DNA from 2 places in the Ligilactobacillus sp. UO.C109 genome. Region 2 is predicted to be linked to the other one. Evidence: a T-box and tRNA genes for the amino acid it is inferred to sense, from the RefSeq annotation. Region 2 holds a T-box; the other holds one or more tRNA genes.
The links. A T-box is a leader RNA that pairs with one kind of tRNA and senses whether it is charged. The one in region 2 lies ahead of leuS (leucine--tRNA ligase), so its partner is inferred to be a tRNA-Leu.
Positions count from the first base shown of each region.

Region 1 (9,715 bases), 740 kb from region 2:
TTAGTTAATAGTAACGCTAGTTCTGAAGAAGTCGCTTCTTTCAAAGAAAAGAAACTTGCTGAAATTTATCGTATCTTAGTTTATACATTGGGTGAACCACCTGTTAAATTTGACTTTGAATATCGTGATTCTGATAATAACTATCATATCGATCAAGATTTAACTCCTCAAACTTTCTTTGAAAAATACGTAAATTGGAATCTTGACGACTATGTATCAATTATTAACGCACCTACTGATGACAAGCCATATAATCATATGTACACTATCGAAATGCTTGGTAATGTCCTAGGCGAACGTGAAGTAAGACATTTAAACGTTGATATGAACACCTTCCGTCAAGTAGCAATTAAGCAACTTGAATCTGGTGAAAGTGTTTGGTTTGGTTGTGATGTTGGTCAAGAATCTGATCGTAAGAAAGGTATCATGGATACTGAATTGTATCACAAAGATGAACTATTCGATGTTGACTTTTCAATGTCTAAAGCTGAACGCTTAGATTATAGTGAAAGTTTAATGACTCACGCTATGGTATTAACTGGTGTAGATCTAGTTAATGGCACTCCAACTAAATGGAAAGTTGAAAACTCATGGGGAGATAAAGTTGGTACTAAAGGATTCTTCGTTATGAGTAATAACTGGATGGAAGAATATTGTTATCAAGTTGTTGTAAACAAGAAATTCTTACCTGAAGAATTACAAAAAGTTCTTACTGAAGAACCTAAAGTCTTAGCTCCATGGGATCCAATGGGTTCATTAGCTTAGTTTAACTTAAATAGTCATTTAAGAAATTATTTGACAACAACTAAGGTGATTGCTTTTTAATCACCTTATTACATATTTTTAATTCTATCTCTTATCATTAATATAGAGATAAATAAAAGTGATTTAGCAATAATATCACATACAAACATAAAGGCTGTGGATTAACTACAGCAACTGCTATTTCACTGTAAACGAGGTATAGTATGATTATGGAAAGAACAAAACTTATTAATCAAGCACAAACTGATATCAAAGAATTATTAGGGATACTCAATAATTATGAAAAAAACAATCTGAATTGTTAGATATTATTGATGTTTTAGCACAGGTTTATCGTAAATTACCTGAAACTAAAAATCCTGAAGCATTACTTAATCGATTGGTTAATTACATTCGTAGTGTAGCTTTAGCTGGACGAATTCACTTTCCAACTAATGAAGAAAAATTAATTGCTGATATTGGCATCTTGGGACAAAGAGCTGGTTTAAATGGTGTCTATATGGCTGACTACTCTGCTAAATCTCAATTCTATAGCATTTTCGAAGAAATTCCTCGTCATTAATTGAAGAATTTTAATTATCGTTAATACTAGGGCAACTTCATATTCTAATGAAGTTGTCTTTTTGTATTTCTAAGTATAAAAAGCTCTATGAAAACTACTGGTTCCTCATAGAGCTTTTTTCCTAACAACAAAAAATTAGTCAACTATATTCAATATTCACGTTAATTTTTTATTTTAATATTTTCTTTGAGATTACTCGAAGTTTATTATCTAATTCATAAATAATTGGTTCAGCATTAGCAACTTCTACGCCATCAATTCCTTCATCGCTAATATTTTCAATATATTTAATCATTGCTCTTAACGTACTTCCATGAGCAATCACAATTTGATTATTTCCATGTAATAACTCAGGTGCTATCTCATCAACCCAATATGGTAGTATTCGATTGTAAGCATCCTTTAAACTTTCTGCACGTGGAATAATTGTAGAAGGATATTTCTTATATTTAGGTTCTTCTATCCTTTCATCCAACATAGGAGGAACGGTATCAAACGATCGTCTCCATAAAGCAACTTGGTGTTTTCCATATTTACGCTTTGTAAATTCTTTATTTAATCCCCTCAATGCTCCATAATGACGTTCGTTTAATCTCCAAGTCTTTTCAAGTGGTATCCATGACTGATTAATTTCATCTAATACAATCATTCCCGTTTTTATAGCTCTCTCTAACAAAGAAGTATGAGCTTTAGTAAAAGTAATATTTTCTTCTTTTAATTTTTTTCCTGCAACTTTAGCTTGTTCACAACCTTTAATTGTCAATGGAACATCTGACCAACCAGTATAAATATTTGCCTCATTAGCCGTACTTTCCCCATGTCTAAGCAATACAAGCTTAACCAAAATTCATCACTCTCTTATCTATCAGATATTTTGCGTTATTACCATCAATATTGGAACAACAATTAATGATGTTAACGTGGTTTCTGTAACCATTACAGCTGCATATTCCGAATCTGCTCCATATAAGTTAGCTACAACAGGAGCATTCGTCATAACTGGCATCGCTGCTTGTAAAATAAATACTTGCTTCATTAACAAAGGAATATTAGTAGGTGTAACTAGTATGTACATCATTAGAGGAGCTAAAATAAATCTCCCTAATAACAACAAAAGATTATCTTTTCCAATAGAGATTCTATTAAGTCCTGCTTTAGAAATTGAAATACCGATAAAAATCATAGACAATGGTATTGTCAAATTACCTAGATATAATAAATCTGAGTTAACAAATGTCGGTAATTTCACTTTTAACAATACAAAGATAACCCCAACTATAAATCCCAACAATGGAGGTGAAAATATTTTACCTAATGTTCTTTTTAAATTAAAAGCTGTTTTCTTATCACCATCTCTTTGGATTAAGTAAGTACCAATTGTCCAAAAAAATGTTGTATTAGCCATATAATAAATTAATACATAGGGGATACTTTTATTACCAAATAAGGCCATATTAATCGGTAAACCTACAAAAACTGTATTAGAGTTAAAAAACATTGAAGTAAATAAACCCGCATGTTTATCCTGGATTTTAAAAATATGAACAACGGCAAAAGCAATTCCCATCAAAATTAACATCGAAATTACCGGGAATCTCAAATCAGGTATCATTCGTAATAATTCTTTAGCTGAAAATTTACTAACAATTGTCCCCAACATATAACAAGGTAATGATACTTGGGTAACGATTTTAGCAATTAATTTGGTTGATTTATCATCAAACCATCCCTTTTGCTCTAAAAAATATCCCACAGCAATCATTACCAAGATTACTAATACACCGGAGATACTCTGGAAAAATACTGCCATCTAATCACTCTTTCTCTATCCTTAATTAATGAATAGTATAACATACAATTATCATCAATTATTCACCAAATTCTAAAAGAATAGATCCATAAGCTAAACCAGCACCAAAACCTGTTAATAGAACCTTACCTGTTATATTTTCATCCTCAAACTTTCTAGCCAAGGCTAATGGTATTCCAACAGAAGAAGTATTACCACATTCCTTAACATCAGTTGCCACCCTATTTAGAGGAACTTCAATCTCTTTTGATATAATTTCTATCAATCGTAAATTAGCCTGATGAGTTACAACATACGACAAATCTTTGGAGTTTACTTTATTTGTCTCTAAAAATCCCTTAATATGCTTAACTATATCTGTTGTTACAAAATTATAAACTTCTCTCCCATTCTGATAAAAAGCATCCATACTTGGATAATTATCACTAGATATTTCTTTAAGAGGAGCAATTCTACCACTATGAATAACTTCCTCATTTCCTACCGTAACCAATTTCTCAGATAAATAAATGTTTTCTTTTTCATCATCAGTCGCCTCTACAATCATTCCAGCAGCACCATCGCCAAAGAAAACAGCTGATGTCCTATCCTTAAAATCCATCATTTTAGAATTTGTTTCAGCACTAATTACCATTGCTCGACGATATAAACCTGAAACTAAAAATTTATGGGCTGTACTTAAAGCATAGATGAACCCAGCACAAGCTGCAGAAATATCAAAGGCAAAAGCTGACTTTAAATTTAACTTTTTCTCTACAATAGCTGCTGTAGATGGTGTAATTGCATCTGGAGAGATAGTTGATACTATTAATAAATCTATGTCCTCTGACTTAAGATTTGCTCTTTCTAGAAGTTTTTTTCCTACTTCAGTAGCTAAATCTGACGTATTTTCATTAAAAGCATAGTACCTTTGCTTAATACCTGTATGACTTTGAATCCACTCATCAGATGTTTCCATAATTTTGCTCAAGTCATCATTTGTCACAACATTATCAGGTAGGTAACCTGCTATAGATACCATTTTTATTCCCTTATTCATAAAGAACCTCACTTTATTTTTAGTCATCAAAATATATTATAAAATAAAAAAGCATAGTAGCCAATATAGACTCCTATGCTCACCTCTGTATGCGGGTAAATGGATTCGAACCATCACGGGCAATAATGCCCACCAGATCCTTAGTCTGACGCGTCTGCCAATTCCGCCATACCCGCGACAACAGAGATAATTATATCAAGTTTAACCCTATTTAGCAAGTGCTTATTCAATTAATTTTAATTTCCCGTGACAATGAGAACATACATATTTGCTAGTATTTATTTTTCTTTGTCGATAATACTTTTTTCCACAATTTTGGCAAACATAAATATTTTTATAGCTTGCCTTTAAAGTTGGAGCATATCTTAAACCTCCAACTTTTTTCAATAATATTTTAAAATTTTTATCCCTATGCTGATGCCCATAACCATTAATATGGAGATGATAATGGCATAGTTCGTGTTTAATGACACCTATCAAAGTATCCATATCACATTCTGTTAACATCCTAGGATTAATATCTATATTATGATTACTTAAAAAATACCGTCCCCCAGTTGTCCTCAACCTACTATTAAACTTTATTTCGTGCTTAAATTCTCTATTAAAATAAGAATTAGAAATTTTTCGAGTTAGTTCTAATAGTTCTCTATTATTCATTTGGATTTACCATTGTTAATTGAATTCTCTTTCTGTTTAAATCAACATCTTCAACCCAAACAGTAACTATCTGTCCTACCGCAACTATATCTCGTGGATTAGAAACATATTTCTTACTTAATTTTGATAAATGCACTAGTCCATCTTGTTTTACACCAATATCAACGAATGCCCCAAAGTCAACAACATTTCTTACCGTACCCTCTAGTTGCATTCCTGCTTTTAAATCTTCTATTTTTAAAATATCTGATTTCAATAAAGGCATTGGCATACTTTCTCGACCATCGCGCCCTGGTTTCATCAAACTTTTTACAATATCTTTAACAGTTATTACTTCTAATTCATTATCTATTGCATATCTTTCAACATTAAATTTCGCTAACTTATCGTTTATAGTGTTAGTACCCATATCTTCTTTAGTAATACCTAGATCCTTTATCAATTTTTCTGCTAGCGTGTAACTTTCTGGATGTATATCTGTATTATCTAGAGACTCATTCCCATCAATAATCCTTAAAAAGCCTGCCGCCTGCTCATAAGCTTTAGGACCTAATCTAGGAACCTTTTTTAACTCTTTTCGATTTTGAAATTTTCCATTTTCTTCACGATAAAGAATAATATTTTGAGCTGTTGTTTTATTCAATCCAGAAATATAGGTTAGTAATTGGATACTAGCTGTATTCAAATTCACACCAACTTTATTAACTGCAGTTTCAACAGTCGCTTCAACTTCGCTATCTAGTTGCTTTTGTGGTAAATCATGCTGGTATTGTCCCACACCAATTGATTCAGGATTAATCTTTATTAATTCTGCTAAAGGATCTTGCAATCTTCGAGCTATACTTACAGCCGAACGTTCTTCTACGTTAAAATTCGGGAATTCATCTCTTGCTATTTCACTTGCTGAATATACAGAAGCTCCTGATTCATTTACAATTACGTAATATACTTCTTTATCTATCTTCTTTAAAACTTCTGCTACAAATTTTTCTGATTCTCGACTTGCTGTACCATTCCCAATTGCTATCATGTCAACATTATATCTATTTATCAATGTCTCTAATTTTTCAGCAGCTTCTTTTCTTAATTCAGGATTTGGTTTCTCGCCTTTATGCTTTTCATGTGGATAAATCACATCTTTAACTAAAAATTTCCCAGTCTCATCAATAATCGCTAATTTACAACCAGTTCTAAATGCTGGATCCATTCCTAAAATAATTTTATTTTTCAAAGGAGCTTGCATTAATAAATTGTACAAATTCTCACCAAAAACTTTAATAGCCTCATTTTCAGCTTTTTCAGTTAAAGTTGCTCGAAGCTCTCTTTCAATGGCAGGTTTGATAAATTTTTTATACGCTTCAGTATATGCCATTTCTACATAGTCATTACTTGTACTTTTCTTACTACCAATTATTCTAGAATGTAAATATCTTAGCGCATAATCGTCATCTGTACTTATTTTTACTCGTAAAATTCCTTCTTTTTCACCGCGGTTAATTGCTAGAATTCGATATGATGTTAATTTAGACACTACTTGTTCGAAATCATAGTAATCTTCATAGGTACCATTTTCATCTTTCTTACTATCTTTTTCCTTAGCAATTAATACTCCTTTTCTAGACATTTGCTTTCGCATCCAATCTCTTAATTGTGCTTCTTCACCAAATGCTTCTGCTAAAATATCAACAGCACCATTTAAGGCAACTTCTTCATCAGGTACTTCTTTATTAAGATACTTCTTAGCTTCTACCATTGGAGCATCGCTATTTACTCTCAATAACCACTTAGCTAATGGTTCTAATCCATTTGCAACTGCCTTTTGTGCTTTAGTTTTTCTTTTCTTCTTATAAGGTAAATAAATATCTTCGACCTCTTGAAGAGTACTTGCATTATTTATTTTATTTCTTATATCTTCTGTAAGTTTATTCTGTTCTGAAATTTTCTTAAGAACTTCACTCTTACGTGTTTCTATCTTTTCATTTCTTTGATAAGTTACTTGGATTTCTCTTAATTGGACTTCATCTAAACTTCCAGTTAGTTCTTTTCTATATCTAGCTATAAAAGGAATAGTATTTCCTTCTTCTAGCAATTCAATTACTTTTTCTATTTTTTTAGGATTATACTTTAATTCAGCATTAGTTAATTTTAAAACTTTTTTATCCATCGATACTTTCCTTTCTCATAATAAAAAAGTTAGGCTTGTCTTAGAACTTACCTAACTTTTAAAAAACATCTATTTCCAAAATGTATCGTATACATTAATTGGCATATGACGTTTATGTTCTGTTTTTAAGAACCAATTTTCAATTTTTTCTGCTACATTATCAGCTACTTCTTTACCCTCTAGATAATCATCAATATCGTTATAAGTAACACCTAAGGCAACTTCATCAGGTAAGGCTGGTCTATCTTCTTCCAAATCAGCAGTTGGAACTTTCTTGTATAAATGTTCAGGTGCATTCAATAATTCTAACATCGCTCTTCCTTGACGTTTATCTAAACGCCAAAGTGGAGTAATATCTGCACCACCATCACCATACTTAGTATAGAAACCTGTAATTGCTTCAGCTGCATGATCTGTACCTACCACTGCTCCTGAAACAGCACCAGCAATTCCATATTGAGCAATCATTCTTTCACGTGCCTTAATATTACCCTTATTAAAGTCACTAATTTCAAGTCCATTTTCTTCGATACTTTGAACCATTGCATCAGCTGCTTGTTTTATATTTACTCTAACAGTCTTATCAGCTTGCATAAATTCAATTGCATCCATAGCATCTTGTTCATCAGCTTGATCTCCATAAGGTAATCGTACAGCAATAAATTGATAAACATCGTCGCCTGTTTCTTCACGCAATTCAGAAATCGCCATTTGAGATAACTTTCCAGCTAAGGTAGAATCTTGTCCACCAGATATTCCCAACACTAATGCTTTTAGAAATGGATGTTTTTTCAAATAATCTTTTAGAAAATCTACTGAACGACGAATTTCTTCTTCCGCATTAATTTCTGGCTTTACTTTCAATTCATTGATAATTCTCTCTTGTAAAGGGCGCATAATTAAACCTTCTTCTCTTTTAAATTTTACCACTATTAATTTTTTCATGAATATCATGGATTATCTTCATCTTATTATCATAACAATCTTTAGATAAATCAACAGGATATTCTTGTGGATTCAATTCTCGACGATATTCTTCCCACAAACTATCCAATCTTTCATGGGCATATTGTTTAATTTCATTCAAGGATGGCAAGTCATATACTTGTTCACCATCAACAAAAATATCTTTTAATAAAGGTCTTGCAGTAAAATCTTTGACTTTCTTGTTAATGTAAGTATATTGAGGATGGAACATGTATAATTCTTCTTCATTACGTGGATCTTCATACCATAAAGCAACGTAATCTCCTTCAGACTTTCCATCAGCCTTCTTATTAATTCTCCATACTTGCTTACGACCAGGTGTAGAAACCTTGCTAGCATTACTTGAAATCTTAATAGTATCTTCCATTTCACCATTTTCATCTTCAATGGCTACCATCTTATATACCGCACCTAAGGCTGGTTGGTCATAAGCTGTTATTAACTTAGTACCTACACCCCAAACACTAATCTTAGCACCTTGCATTTTCAAGTTCATGATTGTTTTTTCATCTAGGTCATTTGAAGCATATATTTTAGCATCTTTAAATCCTGCTTCATCTAATTGTTCGCGCACACGTTTAGATATATAAGCCATGTCACCAGAGTCTATTCTTACACCTAAGAAATTAATCTTATCGCCCATTTCTTTAGCGACTCTGATAGCATTTGGAACACCACTCTTCAATGTATCATATGTATCTACTAAGAATACACAATCTTTATGTGTAGTTGCATATGCTTTAAATGCTTCATAATCATTACGATATGCTTGTACGAGTGCATGAGCATGGGTACCACTAGCAGGAATACCAAAAATCTTTCCTGCACGTACATTACTTGTAGCATCAAAACCACCAATATAAGCTGCTCTTGTTCCCCAGATGGCTGCATCTAGTTCTTGAGCACGTCTAGTACCAAATTCCATTAAAGCATCATTTCCAACTACAGAACGAATTCTAGCAGCTTTAGTTGCTATCAAAGTTTGATAATTTACAATATTTAAAATAGCAGTCTCAACTAACTGACAATCTACCAAAGGACCCTCAACTTGAATTAATGGTTCTTTGTTAAAAACGACTTCTCCTTCAACAACAGAACGAATTGTAGCAGTAAATTTGAAATTTCTAAGATAATCAATAAAATCATCTTTGTAACCAACTTCATCCCGTAAGTATTCCAAATCTGTCTCAGTAAATTTCAACTTATTGATATAGGAAACAAGTCGTTCCAAACCAGCAAAAATAGCATAACCATTATCAAAAGGCAAATCTCTAAAGAAAACTTCAAAAATTGCTTTTTTCTGGTCAATACCCCTTCTCCAATATGTCTCAATCATATTTAATTGATACAAATCAGTATGTAAAGTATAACTATCATCTGGTAATGTTTTTTTCATAACTCTATGTCCTCCTCAGTTACTATGAACTGGGTTATATTTTCATACAAAATGTACGAATTACTAATTTAACTTTTATTTTATCACTTTTAGTAAATATCGTCTAAAAATATTGTATAATTAATTTAAATTTTATTTGAAAGAGGATTCTATGTTTAATAAATCAAAACTCGTAAATATCTTAGGAATTAATTTTCTGCCAATAACTAACAAGCAGTTTGTAGATCAATTAAAAATTGACTCTAATCTTCACTTGAATCGTTTTGTAGTTACTGCTAATCCTGAGATTGTACTTGCTGCTAGAAAAGATAAAGAATATGCTAATATTATAA
Region 1 covers NZ_JAPSFH010000027.1:4,527-14,241, reverse strand. The annotation lists gene OZJ21_RS04305 (aminopeptidase C) at 1-765, shown strand, start outside; partial or broken gene OZJ21_RS04300 (bacteriocin immunity protein) at 969-1,327, shown strand; gene OZJ21_RS04295 (2,3-bisphosphoglycerate-dependent phosphoglycerate mutase) at 1,497-2,171, opposite strand; gene OZJ21_RS04290 (AEC family transporter) at 2,193-3,137, opposite strand; gene OZJ21_RS04285 (beta-ketoacyl-ACP synthase III) at 3,196-4,176, opposite strand; tRNA gene OZJ21_RS04280 (tRNA-Leu) at 4,267-4,352, opposite strand; gene OZJ21_RS04275 (SprT family protein) at 4,399-4,836, opposite strand; gene OZJ21_RS04270 (Tex family protein) at 4,829-7,000, opposite strand; gene nadE (ammonia-dependent NAD(+) synthetase) at 7,070-7,897, opposite strand; gene OZJ21_RS04260 (nicotinate phosphoribosyltransferase) at 7,917-9,383, opposite strand; gene OZJ21_RS04255 (WecB/TagA/CpsF family glycosyltransferase) at 9,535-9,715, shown strand, end outside.
Region 1: it has a tRNA-Leu gene. The T-box ahead of leuS (leucine--tRNA ligase) is inferred to sense a tRNA for this amino acid. The anticodon was not compared.

Region 2 (9,715 bases):
TGCATCGCCACTTAAAACACTATTTTCAGCAACATATTGCTTGAAATCAGCAGCCATACTTTCAAGATCATTACCTTCAACAACGGCTACTGCATCGCGTGGAACCATGTTGTCACGTAAACCAGAATCAAAGGATAATAATTTTAATTCATCACCATTTTTACCATCGAATTTTACAAGCATACTGAAATTACCTTTTTCACCATTGATGATTGGGAAAAATGCATCTGGTGAAAAACCAATTGTTGGCTTAGGCATCTTTTCAAAGTAGTGAGTCATTCCTCTCCAACTACTTTCTTCATCAGTACCTAAAATAAAACGTACACTCTTTTTAACTGGTAATCCTAATTCTTTAACAATCTTTAATCCATAATATGCTGCCATACTTGGTCCTTTATCATCAGAGGCACCACGAGCATATAATTTTCCATCTTTAATAACTGGATCAAATGGATCTGTATCCCAACCTTTACCAGCTGGCATTACGTCAACGTGTGCTAGAATACCTAAATCTTCTTTACCATCTCCAAATTTAATGTGTCCAGCCATACCATCGAATTCTTCAACTTCAAATCCATCACGTTTACCAATATTCAAAAAAGCATCTAGAGCTTCTTTGGGGCCTGGTCCTAAAGGTGCATCAGCTGTTGCTATGCTCTCATCTCGTACACTTTCAATTCGAAGCATTGTTTTTAAATCTTCGAGAATATCGTCTCGTCTTTTTTCAACTTCTGCTTTCCAATCTATTGCCATTCTATAATTCATCTCCTAAAAAATGTTTACTATTTAATAATAGCATAATTTTTTCAAAATAAACGAATTTTGAATTATAATAATTATATCTTAAAAAAAGGCTGGTGTACTATTTATGGAGATTACACTTGATATTTTACAAAAGGTTATTAAAAAACGTGAGCCTAACAGTCATAAAGGTAATTTTGGTAGAGTATTGCTCATTGGCGGAAATATTAACTATGGTGGAGCTATAATTATGGCTGCTTCTGCTGCTGTCCACGCTGGCGCTGGGCTAGTTACTGTTGCAACTAATAAAGAAAATCTATCTTCATTACATTCCGTCGTACCAGAAGCAATGTTTATTAATTTTTTTGATAAGGTATCTCTTACAACTGCTATTTCAACGGCTGATGCAGTAGTTGTAGGCCCTGGATTAGGTACTGATAATAGAGCTAAAGAAGTTCTTGAAGTTACATTAAGTAATATCTCTGATAATCAACTTTGCATAATTGACGGTTCAGCAATCACTCTCATATCTGAAAATGACTCCTTAAAAGAATTGATTGCTAACAATAAAAAAATTATTTTTACTCCTCACCAGATGGAATGGCAAAGACTATCTGGTATTCCTATAGATAAACAAATTGATGACATCAACTTACAAAAACAAACATTGCTAAATGCTACTGTTATTTTAAAAAAACACCATACTACTATTTATCATCAATCAGGAACTATTGATAATTTAACAATTGGTGGTCCTTTTATGGCAACTGGTGGTATGGGGGATATCTTAACCGGTATCCTAGCTGCATTTATCACACAGTTTAAGGAAAGTTCACTAGATGAAAGAATTAACGCAGCTGTTTATTTACACAGCTATATAGCTGAAAACTTATCTCATAAATACTATGTAACATTACCAACAGATATTATTAAAAAGATTCAAAAAACGATGTTAAAAGTTATTTCTAAACAAAAATAAGGAGAAGGGACAAATTTAGTCCTCTTCTCCTTATTTTATTAAATTTAATTCTTTTTCTGTTAACTCCCTATATTCTCCTCTTTCCAAAGTATCATCCAATTCAAGCAGTCCTATCTTTACTCTATCTAGTTCTAACACTCTTTGAGACACTGCTCCAAACATTCGTCTAATCTGGTGATATTTCCCTTCATGAATAATAACTCTAACTTTGCTAGTATCATCCTTCTCAGAATAAGATATTATATCAAGTTGTGCAGGCTGTAATTTATCCCCATTGGCTAATTCCATACCTTGAGAAAATATTTTAACCTCTTTTTCTGATATTTTTCCAGTAACTACTGCTTCATATGTTTTAGATACATGTTTTTTAGGAGAAATAATGTCATGAGCAAATTTTCCATCATTTGTGATAATTAATAATCCTGTTGTTTCCTTATCTAGTCTACCTACAGGAAATAGATCTTCTTTTCTTCCAGGAAAATTTATTAAATCAATTACCGTCTTATCTTTATCATCCCTAGTAGCTGACACAACTCCTGCAGGTTTATTTAACATATAATATACTTCTTTGTTATTCAAAGCTAAAAGTTCCCCATCTAAAAAAATTTTATCTGAGTCTTCATTTATTTTTATCTTTCCGTCTTTGACAACTTCACCATTTAACCTTACTCTTTTAGCCTTTATAACCTTTTTTGCTTCCGCTCTTGTAAACTTTCCTGTTTGACTTAAAAACTTATCTAATCTCATATACATCACGCTATTTAATTCTTAATATTCTTCTTAAAAAGTTAGCTCTAGCACCTAAAATATCATCAGCTAGTCTTGCCTTCAAACTTAAGAAAGCATAAATATATCCTCCAATTCCGGCTCCAATTATTAACACAATGGTGGATTGGAATTTGCTATATGTATTTGTTACTTTCCCTAAAGCAAAAGATATAACGAGTACTACAATAAACATAAATAGGCTGAATAACATCATCATATTAGTATTTTTCTGTAATTTATTAATATTTAAATTATATTTGAAATACAAGTATCTAAAAATTAATACATTACTTACGGTCATTCCTATACCTGTAGCTGCTAAAGGACCATATACATGTAAAAATGCTGTTAATGGGAATTGTATTATAACTTTGACAATCATTCCAATTACCGCAAATTTAATTGCTATTGTATTTTCATATATTCCTTGAAGTAATGCTGCTAAAACCATAAATAAGCCTAATGCTAAAGCTATATATGATGAAAAGGCTAATACAAAGATACCTGTATAATCATATGGATAGAATAAAACATATAGTGGTCTGGAAACTGCAGCCATTCCAAAAGAACAAGGTAACATTACAAAAAAGAATAATTCTATCGAATCTAATAAAGCAGCTGAAACTTCTTCATTATCATTTTTTGTAACAGCTTGAGCCAATAATGGAATTGCAGTGTCAGCCATCGCAGCAGCAACTGAAATAGTAATCATTATCAATTTATTGGCATTTCCCGCAAATAAAGCATATAATGCATTAATTTCTTTAGTACTATAATCAGTAACAAAACTCATAATTGTTGGAAAACTAAATTGATCAAATAAATTATACAAAGTTGTAGTTGATCCAATAATGATGAAAGGTATCGATTGATACAATATTTCCTTTATTAATCTCTTATCAGAAACTTCTAGTTTATTATTACTGTGAGCTAAAAGATAATTCATAGTTGGTCGTTTTCGCCAATAATGCCATAATAAAACTAATAAGCCACAAACAGCTCCTATAAATGCTGCAAAAGTTGATTGAACTACTGCGCTCTGGTAACTTCCATGTAACACCTGAGTAATTAGATATGTTGCTGCTAACATATAAACAATTCTAGCAACTTGTTCTACTAATTGTGATATAGCGAACGGAGCCATATCAAAATATCCTTGGAAAAAGCCTCTAGTTAAACTCATTACCGGAATCAAAAGCAATGTAACTGCTAAAGAACGATATACAGGAATAACTGCTGCATCCCCTTGAGAAATTAATGGTGCAATAAACCACAAAATCATTGCACTGATAATTCCTAAAAACATCATTACACCTAAACTTCGCTTAAATAATCGCCTACCGATTCCATATTCATTAAGAGAATTATAATGTGCAACTTGTTTACCCACTGCAGATGGAATTCCAGCAGTAGACAGCATCAAAAATAATGCATAAACAGTATATCCCTTAGTAAATAAGGCATTTGCTTGTAAATAATTAACTCCAAACCAAGTTGCCCATGGAATAATATAAATTGCTCCCAGAATTCTAGAAAAAATACTCCCAGCTGTCATCCAAGCTGAGCCCTTCAACATTTTTTCTTTAGAAGAAGTTTCTTCTAAATCTTTTTTTATTTGTTCATTATTATCATTCATTTTTATGTAATTCCTACTTCCAAAAAATACTTAGCCCATTAATTTTAAATCATTTTACTAATGACTGCAAATAAGCATTTAAAAAAGCCAGTTAGGATAATTCTAACCAGCTTTATAAACTACTTTCTAGCTTTAAAGAAATATATTGCTCCCAAAATTCCAAACCAAACTATTGAAAAGATAAGTGACATTAATGTATTAGTATTAAAAGTTAATAAAACTAATACTAAAACAAAAAAGATCATTGTTATAACATTACTTACCGGATACAATGGCATTGGAAAAATTTTTTCATTATTATTTGGGCTATTTTTTCGATATTGATAGTGACACCAAACTAATGCAATCCATACAAAAACAAAGCTAACCGTTGCTACACCAGAAATAATATCAAAAATACTCTTAGGTAGTACATAATTCAATATAACTATTAAAAATAATGAACTTGAAGAGAATAACAATGATTTAACTGGGATACTCCGATTATTAGTTTGACCAAAAGATTTAGGTGCATGACCACTATGTGACAAAACAAATAAAGTTCTACTTGTGCTAAAAATCGCACTATTACATGCTGATAATGCAGCTGTTAATACTACAAAATTGATAATTCCAGCAGCAAATTTGATACCAATTCCATTAAATACTTGCACAAATGGACTAGAAGTTGTAACAATTTCATTCCAAGGATAAATACACATCAATACGAACATCGAACCTATATAGAACAATCCTATTCTAAAAGGCAATGTATTGATTGCTTGTGGAATATCTTTTTCTGGATTAGCAGTTTCTCCAGAAGCTAGACCGACCATTTCAATACCAGTAAAAGCAAATATAACCATTGGAAAAGCTGCCATAAATCCTATTGCCCCTTTAGGAAAGAAGCCACCATGATTAAATAAATTCATGATACTAACTTCATTTCCGCCTACATTTGCCTGGGTGAGCAATAAAATAATACCTGTGCCTATTAATGCTAAAATCGCTAAAACTTTAATACTAGAAAACCACGATTCTAATTCACCAAATAATCCTACACTGAGTAAGTTGAAAATTAATAGAACAAGAATGATTATCAATGCTGTCAACCATTGAGGAAGATTCGGAAACCAATATCTTAAATAAATACCACTAGCAGTTAAGTCAGCCATTGCCAAACTTGCCCAACATAACCAATAAGTCCATCCTATAATGAACTCCCATCCTCTTCCCATGTATACCTTAACAAATTCAATAAATGAATTTTTACTTTTATCAGATAAAATTAATTCACCAATTGCACGCATCATAAAAAAACAAAAAATACCCGCAATTAAGTAGGCTAATATCAGAGCTGGTCCTGCCTTTTGAATTGCTGAACCTGATCCCAAGAACAACCCTGTACCTATCGCGCCACCAATTGCTATCATCTGAACATGTCGATGAGTTAAAGCTCGAGATAATTCATTTTTCATGTAAAATCTCCTTTATAATTTAGGATTTTCAGAAAATTTTTATATTGTAATTACCATTTTATAAAAAATTCCTTTAAGTAGCAAGTATACTTCCGAATAAATATTTTTTTCTCTCCATTAATATTCACCTTTTTGTGTTTCATAAATTTTTAGTATTACATATTAGAGAGATTAACTATAATAAAAAAGATCCGTACTTCATGAGATACGAATCTTTTAACTTAATTACTAATATTAAAATTTTATTTTGCTACTACAATTGACACTAATTTACCAGGAACTGCAATAACCTTCTTAATTTCTTTATCAGCAAGTTCTTGTTTTATTCTTTCGTCGTTCAAAGCTAGGTCTTGTAATTCTTCACGACTAGCATCTTTAGACACTTGTAAATGTTGTCTTACTTTACCGTTAATTTGAATAACAATTTCTACAACATCTTCAACTAACTTGCTTTCATCATAGGTTGGCCACTTAGCATATGCTATGCTACCTACATGACCTAACTTAGACCATAATTCTTCTGTAATATGAGGAACAACTGGTGATAACAATTTTACTAAGCCTTCCACATATTCCAATGGTAATGAATCTGCTTTATAAGCATTATTAACAAAAACCATTAATTGGGAAATTGCAGTATTAAAGTGCATAGCCTCATAGTCTTCTGTAACTTTCTTAACAGTTTCATTATATATCTTATCTAAATCATGATTGTTAATTGTAGTTACTCTGTCACGCAAATTATCATTTTCATCAATCAATAAATTCCAAACACGGTTGATGAACTTATGTGCACCACCAAGTCCTTCTTCACTCCAAGGGATAGATGCATCTAAAGGTCCCATAAACATTTCGTATAAGCGTAATGTATCTGCTCCATATTGTTCGACAATATCATCTGGATTAACAACATTTCCTTTAGACTTAGACATCTTTTCATGGTTAGAACCTAAAATCATTCCTTGGTTTACCAATTTTTGGAATGGTTCTTTAGTTGGAACTACACCTAAATCATATAAGAATTTATGCCAGAAACGAGCATACAATAAATGTAATACAGCGTGTTCAGCACCACCAACATACAAGTTTACAGGTAACCATTCTTTTAATTTTTCATAATCTGCTACTTCATGGTTGTTATGTGGATCTATATAACGTAGGAAGTACCAGGAACTACCAGCCCATTGTGGCATAGTATTAGTTTCACGACGTCCTTTTCTACCATTTTCATCAACAACATTTACCCAATCATCTAAGTTAGCTAATGGACTTTCACCAGTTCCTGATGGCTTAATATCTGTTGCTTTAGGTAAATATAAAGGTAATTCATCTTCTGGAACTAAAGTTGTTTCACCATCTTCCCAATGAATTACAGGAATAGGCTCACCCCAGTAACGTTGTCTAGAGAATAACCAATCTCTTAAACGATAGTTAACTTTCTTTTCCCCTACTCCATTTTCTTCTAGCCAGTTATTTATAGCATCAATGGCTTCGTCTTTATCCATACCATTTAGGAAATCAGAATTGATATGAACTCCATCACCAGTATATGCTTCTTTTTGAACATCTCCACCTTCGATAACTTGTACGATAGGCAAATCAAACTTTTGAGCAAATTCATGATCTCGTTCATCATGTGCAGGAACAACCATTACCGCACCTGTTCCATATGAATTTAAAACATAGTCAGCAATCCAAATAGGTAATTTTTCTCCACTTACAGGATTTACAACATAACTACCTGTAAATACACCTGTTTTATCTTTAGCTAAATCTGTTCTTTCTAAATCTGATTTATGAGATATTTTTTCTATGTATGCTTCTACCTCATTTTCATGTTCAGGAGTTGTTAATTGCTTAACCAATTCATGTTCAGGTGCCAATACTAAAGCTGCAACACCAAATATTGTATCTGGACGAGTAGAAAATACCTCAATCTTTGTATTTTCATCTCCTGAAACAGGAAAGTTTATTGCTGCACCAACTGAACGACCAATCCAATTACGTTGTTGTTCTTTAATTGCTTCTGGCCAATCTAAATCATCTAAATCATCTATTAAGCGATCAGCATAAGCTGTGATTTTTAATACCCATTGACGCATTGGCTTTCTAATAACAGGAAAACCACCACGTTCAGTTTTACCATCAATAACTTCTTCGTTAGCTACAACGGTTCCTAAATCTGGACTCCAGTTAACTGGAACTTCAGCTTCATAAGCTAACCCTTTTTTATATAATTGTTCAAAAATCCATTGAGTCCATTTATAATATGCAGGATCTGTCGTGTTAACTTCTCGATCCCAATCATATGATAAACCTAAAGATTTAATTTGACGTCTAAAATTATTAACATTTTTTTTAGTAAATTCACGTGGTGAGTTTCCTGTATTCAACGCATATTGTTCAGCAGGTAAACCGAATGCATCCCATCCCATTGGGTGTAAAACATTATATCCTTGCATTCTCTTCATACGAGCCATTATATCTGTAGCTGTATACCCTTCAGGATGACCTACATGAAGTCCTTGCCCAGATGGATATGGAAACATATCTAAGGCATAATAATTCTTTTTATCATCATCTTCAGTTGTTTTGAATGTTTTGTGTTCTTCCCAATATCTTTGCCACTTTTTTTCTATTTCAATATGCTTATATGACATCTATTTCCATCCTTTCAAAAAAATAATAAACTTCTGTAGATAAAAAAAGCCTATACGAAATAAAACTATTCCGTATAGGACGAAAAACTCGCGGTACCACCTATATTCCAATCAAATGATTAGCTCTCTTCTTTTCTAACGGAAAGTACCGTCTTCACCTACTAATTTCAATGAAGAAACATCTAAGGCGAGTTCAAATCTCTATTTAGTACATTCACACCAACCATGCACTCTCTTAAATTAAAATACAGACTCTACTATTCCTTATCTACGTTCATATTATAATTTACAATGATAATACCAAAATAGTATATCTATTTCAAGAGAAATTTAGAAATCTAACTCTTTCTTCAATTCATTTATCTTATCAGTTTTTTCCCATGGTAAATCAATATCTGTTCTACCAAAATGTCCATATGCTGCAGTTTTCTTATAGATAGGTCTACGTAAATCTAACATTTTTATGATTCCAGCAGGTCTTAAATCAAAAACTTTTCTAATTGCATCAACTAACTTTTGATTTGAAACTTTTCCACTACCAAATGTATTAACGGAAACTGAAACTGGTTGAGCTACTCCTATTGCATAAGATATTTGAACCTCAACTTGAGATGCTAATCCTGCAGCTACGATATTTTTAGCAATATATCTTGCAGCATAGCTTGCTGATCTATCTACCTTTGTAGCATCTTTACCAGAGAACGCCCCACCACCATGATGAGCATATCCACCATAAGTATCAACAATGATTTTTCTACCAGTTAAACCAGCATCACCTTGTGGTCCACCTATTACAAAACGACCAGTTGGATTAATAAAATACTTTGTATTTGAATCTAAATATTTATCAGGTATTACTTTAGTGATAACTTGATCCATTACATCTTTTCTAATTTGATCTAGTGAAATATTTTCATCGTGTTGTGTAGATAAAACAACTGTATCTATTCTTAACGGTTGATTATCGTCATCATATTCAACTGTCACTTGTGCCTTAGCATCAGGTCCTAAATAGGCTAAAGTTCCATTTTTTCTAACTTCAGCTACTTTTTTCATTAAATGATGACTAAGTGAGATTGGCAATGGCATCAATTCTGGTGTTTCATTTATAGCATATCCAAACATCATTCCTTGATCACCTGCACCAATTTGGTCAAGTGGATCCACATCTCCATTTTTTACTTCAAGAGAATTATCAACTCCTAAAGCAATATCTGGAGATTGTTCATCTATAGCTGTTATGACGGCACAATTATCACCATCAAACCCATATTTACCATTTTTGTATCCAATTTCTTTTATAGTTTCCCTAACAACTTTTTGTATATCAATATGTGCTGTTGTGGAAACTTCACCCACTACTACTACTAATCCTGTAGTTACTGTAGTCTCAACAGCGACCCTTGCCTCAGGATCTTGTTCTAACATTGCATCTAAAATTGAATCACTTATTTGATCTGCAATTTTATCTGGA
Region 2 covers NZ_JAPSFH010000027.1:747,203-756,917, forward strand. The annotation lists gene pepV (dipeptidase PepV) at 1-753, opposite strand, end outside; gene OZJ21_RS08095 (NAD(P)H-hydrate dehydratase) at 869-1,720, shown strand; gene OZJ21_RS08100 (pseudouridine synthase) at 1,751-2,467, opposite strand; gene OZJ21_RS08105 (putative polysaccharide biosynthesis protein) at 2,478-4,124, opposite strand; gene OZJ21_RS08110 (amino acid permease) at 4,244-5,581, opposite strand; gene leuS (leucine--tRNA ligase) at 5,824-8,241, opposite strand; T-box leader at 8,314-8,521, opposite strand; gene metK (methionine adenosyltransferase) at 8,572-9,715, opposite strand, start outside.